DNA from 4 places in the Streptomyces sichuanensis genome. Region 2 is predicted to be linked to each of the others. Evidence: riboswitches for the same ligand, from Rfam matches in the RefSeq annotation. Region 2 holds a riboswitch; each other region holds the start of a gene.

Region 1 (3,202 bases), on a different contig from region 2:
CCGGCCGTGACGACGCTCTTGCCCGCGTCCGAGGTGGTCCCGGCCACCAGCAGGCCCCCGCCCAGCGGGCCGCCCGGCCCGCTCCCGTCGGCTGTCACCGGTTCCTCCTCCGTGCGGACGTCCGTGCGGACTTCGTGACGACGGACGTCGTGATCGTGGACTTCGTGAGGGCGGACCTCGTGAGGCTCGCCAGGGAGAGCCTGCCCACCACCGCGGCTCCCAGGGCGAGGGCGGACACCCTGCGCGAGAGCCGCACCGCGCGTTCGATGTCGGCCGTGCGCACCGGGCGCAGCCCGGCTCCCAGGACGGGGCGGTGCTCGACGCGGCCGGCGTAGGCGAGGGTGCCGCCCAGCCGCACCCCGAGGGCGCCGGCGAACGCGGCCTCGACGGGACCGGCGTTGGGGCTGGGGTGGCGGGAGGCGTCGCGCCGGGTCACGCGCCAGGCGCGGCGCGGGTCGGGGCCGGCGAGCACGGCGAGGGCGGCGGTGAGCCGGGCGCCGGGCCAGCCGACGACGTCGTCGAGCCGGGCGGAGGCCCAGCCGAACCGCCGGTGGCGGGGCGACTTGTGGCCCACCATGGCGTCGAGGGTGTTGACGGCGCGGAAGCCCACCAGGCCGGGCACGCCGGCCAGGGCTCCCCACACGAGGGCGCCCACGACGGCGTCGGAGGTGTTCTCGGCGACGGATTCGACGACCGCCCGCGCGATCTGCTGCGCGTCCAGCGCCTGCGGGTCGCGGCCGCACAGGTGCGGCAGCCGCTCCCGGGCGACGTCCAGGTCGCCCGCGGCGAGCGCACCGCCGATGGCGCGCGCCTCGCGGCCCAGGGACGTGCCGCCCAGCACGGCCCAGGTCGCGGCGGCGGTCAGGGCGATGTCCGCGGGACGGGAGCGGCGGGCGGTACGGGCGAGGAGCGCGGCGCCGGCCACGGCACCCCCGGCGCACAGCAGGGCGTGCGCGGTGCCGTAGCCGCGGTGGTCGCGCCACAGGCGCTGTTCGACGGCGTGCGCGGCGCGGCCGAAGGCGGCCACGGGGTGGCCCCGGCGGGGGTCGCCCAGGACGAGGTCGCAGGCGAAGCCGAGCGCCGCACCGCACGCGAAACCGATGTGATCGGCACGCATCACGTCAGACCGCCGTCACGCCTCGGCGGTGGTGGTGGGGGAGTTCGAAAGGTGTGCGGCCGGGCATGGCGATGTGTCCTCACTCAGGGTCCGCGCCCTGGCTCGACGTGACCGGCGACCAGAGTCTCCTGGCTCCCGGATCGGCGTCGCCCCCGGCCTTCCGGCCCGCGTCGGCGGACCGTGGCCCTCGGTGGGGGGACACTCCCCGGTGACAGTGGCGGGACCGCGCCGGATTCGCACCGGCTTCCTCTGCTGTCGCCGTTTGGCTCCGGAAGTCCACCACGGCCCGGGAAGGGCAGTCAACTCACCCTGACCTGCGGTGAGGCTGCCGGTCACGGGTGGGGCCACGGGCGACGCCGGCAACGACGAAGCGCCGGTCCGGCGGGTGCCGGGCCGGCGCTTCGTGCGCGGGTCGTGCGGGGTCGCGTCAGGCGACGATCAGGTAGATCCCGTATCCGACGGCCGCCGCGCACAGGGCGAAGCAGGCGTACGCGCCGGTGCGCATCATCGCGCCCGGGGCGACGGGCGCGGCGACGGTGCCGTCCGGCTGCTCCTGGGGCTTGCGGGACGAGGTGCCCACGATGCCGAGGGTGAAGACGCCGACGAGCGTCACGGTCACGACGAGGCTGACGCCGAAGACCTGGCCGAGGGCTTCCCAGTTGATCTGCATGAGGGGGTTCCTTGGTTCCTTAGCTCGTCGCCGCGGCGGCGGGGGCGGCGGAGGAGGCGGTCGCGGGGGCGGCCAGGGGGCCGGCCGGCGGCGGGGCCACGGCCTGCAGGGCGGCGGTGATCACACCGGCGGGCTCGACGGGAGCGGCGTCCACGCCCTGCGGCTGGTTGAGGTCGTTGACGTTGTCGTGCGTGACCGGCTTGCGGCGGGAGGCCAGCCAGATCGCGCCGGAGACGGCCAGGCCGAGGACGGCCACCGTGGCCACGCCCCAGTCGCCCTGGTCGGCGAGGAGGGCCGCGCCACCGGCGACCAGGCCCGCGGCGGGCAGGGTCAGGCCCCAGGCCATGACCATGCGGCCGGCGGTCGACCAGCGCACCACGCCGCCCTTGCGGCCGAGGCCGGCGCCCATGATCGAGCCGGAGCAGACCTGGGTGGTGGAGAGCGCGAAGCCGATGTGCGAGGAGGCGAGGATGACCGTCGCCGCGCCGGTCTGGGCGGCGAAGCCCTGCGCCGGCTTGATGTCGGTGAGGCCCTTGCCGAGCGTCTGGATGATGCGCCAGCCGCCCAGGTACGTGCCGAGCGCGATGGCCAGGCCCGCGGAGACGATGACCCACATCGGCGGGTCGGAGTGCGGGGCGACGACGCCGCCGGTGACCAGGGCGAGGGTGATCACGCCCATCGTCTTCTGGGCGTCGTTGGTGCCGTGGGCGAGGGAGACCAGGGCGGCCGAGGCGATCTGCCCGGCGCGGTAGCCCTTGGCGGTCTCCTGCTCGTCGCGGCCCCGGGCCAGGCGGTAGGTGAGCCGGGTCGCGCACCAGGCGGCGAGGCCGGCCACCAGCGGCGCGGCGACCGCCGGGATGAGGACCTTCATGACGACCTTGTCGGCGTTGACCGCGTCGAAGCCGACGGCGACGACGGTCGCACCGATCAGACCACCGAAGAGGGCGTGGGAGGAGCTGGAGGGAAGTCCGGCCAGCCACGTGAGCAGGTTCCAGACGATGGCGCCGACCAGTCCGGCGAAGATCACCTCTGGCCTGACGCCGGCGGTCTCGTCGATGATGCCGCCGGAGATCGTCTTGGCGACCTCGACGGACAGGAAGGCGCCCACGAGGTTGAGCACGGCCGACATGGCCACCGCGACCTTGGGCTTGAGCGCCCCGGTGGAGATGGTGGTGGCCATGGCGTTGGCCGTGTCGTGGAAGCCGTTCGTAAAGTCGAACACCAAGGCCGTGACGATCACGATCCCGATGAGAAGCGTGATGTTTTCCATTCACCCAGGCAATCAGCTCGATGGTCAGTACAGCGGCGACCGTAAGGAGCCATGGTGAACGGAAGGTGAACTGGGACGGGACGACCGATGACGCCAACCGGAGGCGGGGACCGATGAGAGCACGCGAACAGACGCCGGGACCGGA
Region 2 (3,202 bases):
CGGCTCGATGCACTCGTAGACGCCCGCGATGGAGGCGATGGTCGCCGTCGGGGCGATCGCCAGCAGCAGCGAGTTGCGCATGCCGACGGCGGCGATGCGGGCGCGCAGCGCCTCCCAGCGGTCCGCCCAGCCGGCCACCGCGTTCGGGTAGTGGTCGGGGTGCAGCACGCCGCGGGCGGTGCGGGTGGCCTCCCACGCCGGGTGCGGGCCGTGCCGCTCGGCGAGGTCGGCGGACGCCTCGTACGCCGCGAGCATGATCCGCTCGGAGATGCGGGTCGACAGCTCCTTCGCCTCGGCCGAGTCGAAGGGCAGGCGCAGGCGGAAGAAGACGTCCTGCAGGCCCATCAGGCCCAGGCCCACCGGGCGCCAGCGGCTGTTGGAGCTGCCGGCCTGCTCGGTCGGGTAGAAGTTGATGTCCACGACGCGGTCGAGGAAGGTGACGGCCGTACGGACCGTACGGTCGAGCTTCTCCCAGTCCATCTCGCCGTCGGCGCCCAGGTGCTGGGCCAGGTTGACCGAGCCCAGGTTGCAGACCGCGGTCTCGCCGTCGTCGGTGACCTCAAGGATCTCGGTGCAGAGGTTCGAGGAGTGGACGACCGCGCCCTTCTCGGCCGTCTGGTTGGCCGTGCGGTTGGCGGCGTCCTTGAAGGTCATCCAGCCGTTGCCGGTCTGCGCGAGGGTGCGCATCATGCGGGCGTACAGCACGCGGGCCGGGACCTGCTTGACGGCCTTGCCGGCGGCCTCGTAGGCGCGGTAGGCGGCGTCGAACTCGTCGCCGTAGAGGTCGACCAGGTCCGGGGTGTCGGCGGGGGAGAAGAGCGACCAGTCGGCGTCGGCCTCGACGCGGCGCATGAACTCGTCCGGGATCCAGTGCGCGATGTTGAGGTTGTGGGTGCGGCGGGCCTCCTCACCGGTGTTGTCGCGGAGCTCCAGGAACTCCTCGATGTCCGCGTGCCAGGTCTCCAGGTAGACGCAGGCCGCGCCCTTGCGCCGGCCGCCCTGGTTGACGGCGGCGACGGAGGCGTCGAGGGTGCGCAGGAACGGCACGATGCCGTTGGAGTGGCCGTTGGTGCCGCGGATCAGCGAGCCGCGGGAGCGGATGCGCGAGTACGACAGGCCGATGCCGCCCGCGTGCTTCGACAGGCGCGCCACCTGGTGGTAGCGGTCGTAGATCGAGTCCAGCTCGTCCAGCGGGGAGTCCAGCAGGTAGCAGGACGACATCTGGGGGTGGCGCGTGCCGGAGTTGAAGAGCGTGGGGGAGGACGGCAGGTAGGAGAGCGTGCTCGTCAGGCGGTACAGCTCCGCGACGTCCTCCAGCGCCCGCTCGGAGTGGTCCTCGGCCAGGCCGCAGGCCACGCGCAGCAGGAAGTGCTGCGGGGTCTCGATCACGTCGCGGTGGATCGGGTGGCGCAGCAGGTAGCGGCTGTGCAGGGTGCGCAGGCCGAAGTAGCCGAAGCGGTCGTCGGCGCCGTCGACGAGGGCCTTCTCGACCAGCTCGTCCAGGCGCGCGGCGTGCTTGGCCACGAAGGCGGCGGTCTCGTCCGCGATGAGGCCCTCGCGGTGGCCGACGGCCACCGAGGCGGAGAAGGACGTCGCGCCCTGGCCGGCCGCCTCGTCGGCGATGGCGAGGGTGAGCAGCCGGGCGGCGAGGCGGGAGTACTCCGGCTCCTCGGCGATCAGGCCGGCGGCGGCCTCGGTGGCGAGGGAGCGCAGCTCCGCCTCGTCCGAGGCGGCGCTGCGGCCGCGCAGCGCGGCGGCGGCGACCTTGCCCGGGTCGGTGGCGGGAAGGTCTGCGGTGAGATCGGTCAGGGTGCGCAGCAGCGCGGTCCCGGGACCGCCGGTCGCTTCCGCGTTCTCTGAGACCGGATCGGCGGGCGCGATGGTCACGTGTGGCTCTCCCTCGCTCGGCTGGGGTGGGCCGGGCGGGAGAGCGCGACGGTCGCGTACGGGCATGCCGCTTGCACCGGGGCATGACGCGTAGGCGTCCCGTCGGCCCAACCCGCGGGGCCCGGACGAATTCAACGCCCATAGCCGAGCCCAGGGCAGGCTCGGTGGCGGACGCTGCTGCCGGCAGGTCCTCGGACTTCGGGTGCGCTGGGTATATGCGCACACATACACCGTTGCGGGACAGTTCCGGATTTCCACCGGATTCCCCTGCGACGACAGCGAGGATGAGCATACATCTAGTGCCGGGCCCCGTACGCGCCCCCACATGTTGTGTCGTCCCGTCATGGGCCGGTCGCGGAATGTGCTATCGGAGGGCTCCTGGAGGGCAAGCGGAAAGGGCCGTCACGCCCCCTGGCGGGGGTGTGACGGCCCTCGGGTGGAGGGGGGTGGGTCAGTGCCCGCCGGGGGCTCCCACGGTGGCCGGGGGGAGGTCCGTGCGGACGCCCGGGTCGCCGGCGTCGGCCGTGTAGTCCGACGGCTTCGTCTGGTCGGCCCCGTCGGGTGCCTTCAGGGCCTTCAGGACGAACGTGGCGACGATGACGACGATCACATTGAGAACGAACGCCGTGAGTCCGATGTACCCCTTCTCGCCGATGAACGGGATGAGGTTGGTGTTCCCGAAGTGATCCTGGGTGGCGCTCGGGGTGTCGTACGCCCGCCACGTCCCGTACGTCATGCCGACGGCCCAGCCCGCGAGCAGCGCCCAGCGGTGGCACCAGCGGGTGAAGAGCCCGCCCACGAGCGCGGGCACGGTCTGCAGGATCCAGATGCCACCGAGCAGCTGGAAGTTGATGGCGACCGTTTTGTCCATGGTCAGGACGAAAACGAGGGCGCCGACCTTGACGAGGAGCGATGCGAGCTTGGAGACCTTCGCCTCGTGTTCGGGCGAGGCGTCCGGTCTGAGGAAGTCCTTGTAGATGTTGCGCGTGAAGAGATTTGCGGCGGCGATCGACATGATGGCGGCCGGTACGAGCGCGCCGATGCCGATGGCCGCGAAGGCCACGCCCGTGAACCAGTCCGGGAACATGTCCTCGAACAGCTGCGGGATGGCCAGCTGGCCGTTCTTGACCTTCACCCCGGCGGCGATCGCCATGAAGCCGAGCATCGCCAGCAGGCCCAGCATCAGGGAGTAGAGGGGAAGGATGGTGGTGTTGCGCCGGATGACGTTGCGGCTGCGGCTGGAGAGCACCGCCGTCACGGAGTGCGGATAGAGGAAGAGGGCCATCGCCGAGCCGAGGGCGAGGGTCGCGTACGC
Region 3 (3,202 bases), on a different contig from region 2:
CGCCGGGCCCCAGTGCTCCTCGACGGACGCGCGCAGCTCGGCGGGCAACTGCGCGTACCAGCGCTTGTAGTCGGCGGCCGGGATCCGGACGGGGTTGCGGGCGAGCTGCTCCTCGGTGAGCCAGTCCTGGTCGTGGCCGCCGGCCTCGATCAGGGCGTAGATCAGCTCGTCGCCGTCGCCGGACGCGAGGCCGGGGACCTCCTCGTCGCCGAAGTCGTAGCCCTCCTCGCGCAGCCGGCGCAGCAGCGCCACGGCGCTGGCGGGGGTGTCGAGGCCGACGGCGTTGCCGATGCGGGAGTGCTTGGTGGGGTACGCGGACAGGACGAGCGCGATCCGCTTGTCGCCGGCCGGGATGTGGCGCAGCCTGGCGTGGCGCACGGCGATGCCGGCGACGCGGGCGGCGCGCTCGGGGTCGGCGACGTAGGCGGGCAGGCCGTCCTCGTCGACCTCCTTGAAGGAGAACGGGACGGTGATGATGCGGCCGTCGAACTCGGGGACGGCCACCTGCGTGGCGGCGTCGAGCGGCGAGAGCCCCTCGTCGTTCTCCTCCCACGCGCTGCGCGGGCCGGTCAGGCACAGGGCCTGCAGGATCGGCACGTCGAGGGAGGCGAGGGCGCCGGCGTCCCACGACTCGTCGTCGCCACCGGCCGACGCCTCGGCGGGCCGGGTGCCGCCGGCGGCGAGGACGGTGGTGACGACGGCGTCGGCCGCGCCGAGCGCCTCGATGAGCTCGGCCTCGGGGGCGCGCAGGGAGGCCACGTACAGCGGGAGGGCGCGGCCGCCGGCGTCCTCGACGGCGTCGCAGAGGGCGTCCACGAAGGCGGTGTTGCCGCTCATGTGGTGGGCACGGTAGTAGAGCACCGCGACGAGCGGGCCACTGGCGCCGGGCCTGGGGGTGCGCTCCAGCTCGCCCCAGGTGGGGGCGGCGGCCGGGGCCTCGAAGCCGTGGCCGGTGAGCAGCACGGTGTCGGAGAGGAAGCGGGCCAGCTGTTCCAGGTTGGCGGGGCCGCCGTGGGCGAGGTAGGCGTGGGCCTCGGCGGCGATGCCGATGGGGACGGTGGACGCCTCCATCAACTGGGCGTCGGGGGCCTGTTCGCCGGTGAGGACGACGACGGGGCGTTCCTGGGCGAGCAGCAGGTCGAGCCCCTCCTGCCAGGCGCGCACGCCGCCGAGGAGCCGGACGACGACGAGGTCGGTGCCCTCCAGGAGCGCCGGGAGGTCGTCGAGCGCGAGCCGGGCGGGGTTCGCGAGCCGGTACGGGACCGGGCCCCCCTGTGCGGCGGCCGCGCGGGCACTGAGCAGGTCGGTGTCGGACGTCGACAGGAGAAGGATCACGCGGCGCTCCCGAGTGCTTCGAGGGTCGCCCGGGGTGCGCGGCACCGGAACGTGCGCATGCTGCGGCTGGCCTTCCTCGGGGTCCGCGCCCCGGGCGGTTGGAGGACGGCGGGAGTTCCTGACTCGCGCGGCATCGCTGCCGCGCTCACAGTGGCGGGACCGTGCCGGAGTCTCACCGGCTTCCTCCCCTGACGCCGTCGCTGGCGTACGGCGGGCCGGATATCCGACGGGACTGCTGGATACTGCCCACCTGGTGAGCATAGTAAGCGCTGGTGATCCGGTGCGGGACGGTGCACCGGGCCCCGGCGTCGGTATGCTCGCCGCCATGCCTGTGCCCCCCACATCTCCCGCGGACCGGGACGAGACGTGCCGAACCGGCGCATCCCCGCGCGACCGCGGCGACGCGTGCCCCGGCGCGCTGCGGCTGCACTCCGCGGCCGACGGGGCGCTGGCCCGCATCCGGGTGCCCGCCGGGCTTTTGACGACCCGTCAGGCCGAGGCCCTGGCCGGGCTGGCCGAGGAGCTGGGCGACGGACACCTCGACCTCACCTCCCGCGGCAACCTCCAGCTGCGCGGCCTGCCTTCGGACTGCGGGGCCGTCCTGGCGGCGCGGCTGCGCGCGGCCGGCCTGCTGCCGTCGGACGCACACGAGCGGGTGCGCAATCTGGTCGCCTCGCCACTGAGCGGACTGGACGGCTCCGGGCACGCCGACGTCCAGGCGTGGGCACGGGAGCTGGACCGGCTGCTCTGCGAGAACCCCGACATCACTGCGCTTTCCGGGCGCTTCCTCTTCGGGCTGGACGACGGGCGCGGCGACGTCGCGGCCCTCGACCCCGATGTGACATTGATCGCAGAGGAGGGCGACCAGGCCGTCCTGCGCTACGCCACCGGGCCGGCCGGGCTGCGGATACCGGCCGCGGACGCGCCGCGGGCGGCGGTCCTGGCCGCCGAGCACTTCCTCGGCACGTTGCGCGCACACGAGGTGACCGCCTGGCGCATCAAGGACCTGGCTCCGCAACACCGCCCGCCCCTGGACGCCTTGGCCGACCGCCTTGTTGAGGCCGGCATACCGGCTGAGGCGATCGGCGGGACGGCCGCCCTTGCCGGACCCGCCGCTGCCGGGCCCACTGTTGCCGCGTCAGCCGTTGCCGGGCCCACTGCTGCCGGGTCGGCCCTTGCCGAGCCCGCCGGTGCCGGGCCCACCTCCGGCCCGGCACCGGCTGTCGACACAGCAGCCGGACCGGGGCCCGTGGCCGTGCCGGGACCGACGGCCGAAGCAGGACCGGTGGCCGGGCCGGGACCGGTCCCCGAACCGGGGCCCGTCGTCGGGCCCGACGGTCGGTGCGCGCTGTCCGTCACGGCGCCCCTCGGCCGGCTCACCGTCGGACAGTGGCGGCTCCTCGCCCGTACCGCCGCCGAAGCCGGCACCGGCGAACTGCGGGTGACGCCCTGGCGCGGCATCGTCCTCCCCGGCCTCCCCCGCGGGGCCGCTGCCGCCCGGCTGGCCGTGCTCGCCGACGCCGGCCTCGTCACCTCCCCCGCCTCCCCGTGGCACCGCGCAGGCGCGTGCGCCGGGCGCCCGGGCTGCGCGAGGTCGCTCACGGACGTACGGGCCGACGCGTCCGCCGCGCTCACCGACGCGCGCCCTGGCGGGCCCCGGGTGCTGCCGGTGTACTGGTCCGGATGCGAACGGCGCTGCGGCCACCCCTCCGACGGCCCGTGGGTCGACGTGCTGGCGACCGCGGACGGCTACCGCGTCACCGTACGGACCGGCGCCCCGGACACACCCCACGCGGTGGCCCCGGAAACGGCACCGGAGCTGGCCGAAGCGGTGACCACGGCACGTACGCCCGGCATCGCCCCGAGA
Region 4 (3,202 bases), on a different contig from region 2:
GAAGGGACCGATGCCGCACATCTGGCTCATGTTGATGGCGGTGGCCTGGAACAGGCCGATGCGGCGCACGAACGCGCCCCGCTGGCCCGGCACCGCCGGCTCCCCGGGCCCGTGTTCCGTGCGCGCTGCCGAATCTGTCATGGCGTCAGCCCCTTCTCGTCATACTGCACTGGTACACCGGCCCGCCCGACGCGTCCATCACCTGCGGAGTGTCGGAGACTCTGGCCCTGTGCCCGACGGTCGGTCAAGATCTGTGCACGGAGTGCTATCGGGCGGCACGTGGCGCCATTGCGAAGGAAGGGGCGGGGCATGCGCGGAGGAAGAGTGGCCGTCGTGGGCGGCAGCGTCGCGGGATGCGCGGCCGCCCTGGCACTGACCAGGGCCGGCGCCGGCGAGGTCGTCGTCTACGAGCGGGCGGCCGGCGCGCTCCACGACCGCGGCATCGGCCTCGCGGTGCACAAGGAACGCTACGCCGAGCTGGAGGCCGCCGGGTACACCGACGCCTCGATGCCGTGGGTGCGGCTCACCCGGCGCACCTGGATCACCGCCGAGGGCGGCGGGCACGCCGGACGGCTGCTGGGCGGGGTGCCGTTCCCCTTCCGCTCGTACGCCTGGGGTCCGCTGTGGAGCGCGCTGCGGGCCCGCATGCCCGCGTCCGTGGCGTACGTGCAGGGCGCCGTGGTGGAACGGGTGGTGCCCGCACCGGACGGGGTCACGCTGTGCTTCGCCGGCGGCGGCGAGGAGCGCTTCGACCTGGTGGTCGGCGCGGACGGATACCGCTCCGTCGTCCGGGCCGCGACGCCCACCCCCGAGCTGCCCGGCTACGCGGGTTACCTGGCCTGGCGCGGCGCCGTCCCCGGCGAGCTGCTGCCGGAGCCGCGCTCCGCCTGGCCCGAGGGCGAGGCGACGACCGTCACCTTCCCCGGCGGCCACATGATCGCCTACCGCATTCCCGGCCCGCGCGGGGAAGGCGTCGGTGCCAACTGGGTCTTCTACGCCACCCCGCCGTCCACCGTCGCCCTGGCGTCGGCCGACCCGACCAGCCTGCCGCCCGGCAGGGTGACCGCCGAGCTGACCGAGCATCACGAGAGCATCGTCGAGCGGCACTTCCCGCCGTACTGGCAGGACGTGGTCCGTGCCACGCCGCGCTCCGCGGCCGCGGTCCAGCCGCTGTACGACCTCGCCGTGCCCCACTACGGCCAGGACCGCCTCGTCCTGGTGGGCGACGCGGCCTCGGTGGCCCGCCCGCACATGGGCGGCGGCGCGGTCAAGGCGCTGCAGGACGTGGTGGTGCTGGAGCGGTCCCTGCGCGCGGCGGATTCCTGGGCCGAGGGGGTGCGGGCCTACGACGCCGAACGCTCGCCCAGCGGGCGCGCCGTGGTCGATCTCGCCCGGCGGCTCGGCCGGGCGCAGGTCGAGGCCACCCCCGACTGGGCGGCCATGGACCAGCGGACGGTCGAGGACTGGTGGCGGCGCATCTCCGACGGCGAGCGGGGCTTCGGCGGCCACGCGCTGGAACGGCCCACGCCGTGACGGGGCGTCCGTGACCAGGGCGGAGCTTGTTGCGACAACGTGGCAAGAGCCACTTTTGTGCCGCAGGAGGGCGGCCGGGCGCTAAGGTGGCCCGGCCGTGGTGTTCGGGAAGACCGGTGACAGACCCCCGTGGTCCGATTCCGGAGCGGCCCTCGCCACTGTGATCGGGGAGTGACCGTCCCGTTCCGCGCACCCCCGGTGCGCGGAGCCACTGGCAGCATCCGGCTGCCGGGAAGGCTGGGGCGGTGGCGTACGGACCCGTAAGCCAGGAGACCGGCCACGGCATCTCGAAATGATCCACGAGGTGCTGGAGCGTTCACCCCACCATGTCTGTCCTCCCGTCGGTTTCCGACAGTCCCGCCGATCCCGCCGCATCACCCGGCGGCGTCCTGCCCGCCTTCCGCTGGCGCCGCCAGGACACCGTGCGGACGGCCGGCCTGCTGGCCGTCATAGCCGCCCTGCACGTCGTCGCCTTCGGCGTGCTCTTCCTGCTCGTCGTCCCGAACCACTACACCGTCGACTCCAAGGTCTTCGGCGTCGGCCTCGGCGTCACCGCCTACACCCTCGGCATGCGGCACGCCTTCGACGCCGACCACATCGCCGCCATCGACAACACCACCCGCAAGCTGATGGCCGACGGCAAGCGCCCGGTCTCCGTCGGCTTCTGGTTCGCCCTCGGCCACTCCAGCGTCGTCGTCCTGATGGCCCTGCTGGTCGCCGGCGGCACCCAGCTCGCCGGGACGCTGATGGACGAGGAGTCCACCACCCACCAGACCCTCGGCATCGTCGGCACCACCGTCTCCGGCGGCTTCCTCTACCTCATCGCCGCCCTCAACCTCATCGCGCTCGCCGGCATCCTGCGCATCTTCCGGGCCATGCGCGAAGGCCGCTACGACGAGGCCGAGCTGGAGCAGCACCTGGACTCACGCGGGTTCATGAACCGCCTCCTCGGGCGCTTCACCCGCTCCATCACCCGCCCCGGGCAGATGTACCCGCTGGGCTTCCTCTTCGGCCTCGGCTTCGACACGGCCACCGAGGTCACGCTGATGGTGATGGCCGGCAGCGGCGCCGCCGCCGGGCTGCCGTGGTACGCGATCCTGTGCCTGCCGCTGCTGTTCGCCGCCGGCATGAGCCTCTTCGACACCCTCGACGGCACGTTCATGAACTTCGCCTACCAGTGGGCGTTCTCCAACCCGGTGCGCAAGGTCTACTACAACCTCACCATCACCGGCCTGTCCATCGCCGTCGCCTTCCTCATCGGCACCATCGAACTGGTCGGCGTCCTGCACGAGAAGCTCGGCCTCGACGACCCGGTCAGCGGCTGGATCGCCGGGCTGAACCTCGACAACGTCGGCTTCGTCATCGTCGGCCTGTTCGTGGTGGTGTGGGCGATCGCGCTCGCCTACTGGCGCCTGGCGAAGGTCGAGCAGCGCTGGGCCTCCCGCACGGCCGCCGCGCCGGCCACCGGGCTGCCGCCGGCCGCGGTCACGGACGGGGACACCCCGGGCCCGCACACTCCTTCCGCGCGCTGACGACGGGCGGGCTGTGCCCGGTGAGCTCCTCCCGCACCACCACCCTGGTCGGTCCGCCGCACGTCAGGCACGTGCGGGAGGAGGCGTCCCGCTCCCGGTCGACCGCGGCGGCGATCCTGCGCAGGGGACCGGAGCCG

Evidence for each region. Region 2 has a riboswitch for cobalamin ahead of LE181_RS16250 (ribonucleoside-diphosphate reductase subunit alpha). Riboswitches for the same ligand answer to the same signal wherever they lie in the genome.
Region 1: it holds a riboswitch for cobalamin, as region 2 does, so the genes downstream of both, LE181_RS05745 (cobalamin biosynthesis protein) here and LE181_RS16250 (ribonucleoside-diphosphate reductase subunit alpha) in region 2, are expected to answer to the same signal.
Region 3: it holds a riboswitch for cobalamin, as region 2 does, so the genes downstream of both, cobN (cobaltochelatase subunit CobN) here and LE181_RS16250 (ribonucleoside-diphosphate reductase subunit alpha) in region 2, are expected to answer to the same signal.
Region 4: it holds a riboswitch for cobalamin, as region 2 does, so the genes downstream of both, nicT (Nickel transporter NicT) here and LE181_RS16250 (ribonucleoside-diphosphate reductase subunit alpha) in region 2, are expected to answer to the same signal.

The regions. Positions count from the first base shown of each region.
Region 1 covers NZ_JAIXMK010000011.1:16,494-19,695, reverse strand. The annotation lists gene LE181_RS05750 (cobyric acid synthase) at 1-65, opposite strand, end outside; gene LE181_RS05745 (cobalamin biosynthesis protein) at 95-1,117, opposite strand; cobalamin riboswitch at 1,240-1,366, opposite strand; gene LE181_RS05740 (hypothetical protein) at 1,545-1,787, opposite strand; gene LE181_RS05735 (inorganic phosphate transporter) at 1,807-3,057, opposite strand; gene LE181_RS05730 (class II aldolase/adducin family protein) at 3,171-3,202, shown strand, end outside.
Region 2 covers NZ_JAIXMK010000049.1:19,051-22,252, forward strand. The annotation lists gene LE181_RS16250 (ribonucleoside-diphosphate reductase subunit alpha) at 1-1,887, opposite strand, end outside; adenosylcobalamin-variant (AdoCbl-variant) riboswitch at 2,065-2,166, opposite strand; gene mctP (monocarboxylate uptake permease MctP) at 2,339-3,202, opposite strand, start outside.
Region 3 covers NZ_JAIXMK010000016.1:49,428-52,629, forward strand. The annotation lists gene cobN (cobaltochelatase subunit CobN) at 1-1,335, opposite strand, end outside; cobalamin riboswitch at 1,433-1,559, opposite strand; gene cobG (precorrin-3B synthase) at 1,649-3,202, shown strand, end outside.
Region 4 covers NZ_JAIXMK010000016.1:24,398-27,599, reverse strand. The annotation lists gene LE181_RS08075 (APC family permease) at 1-141, opposite strand, end outside; gene LE181_RS08070 (FAD-dependent monooxygenase) at 310-1,533, shown strand; cobalamin riboswitch at 1,615-1,829, shown strand; gene nicT (Nickel transporter NicT) at 1,860-3,065, shown strand.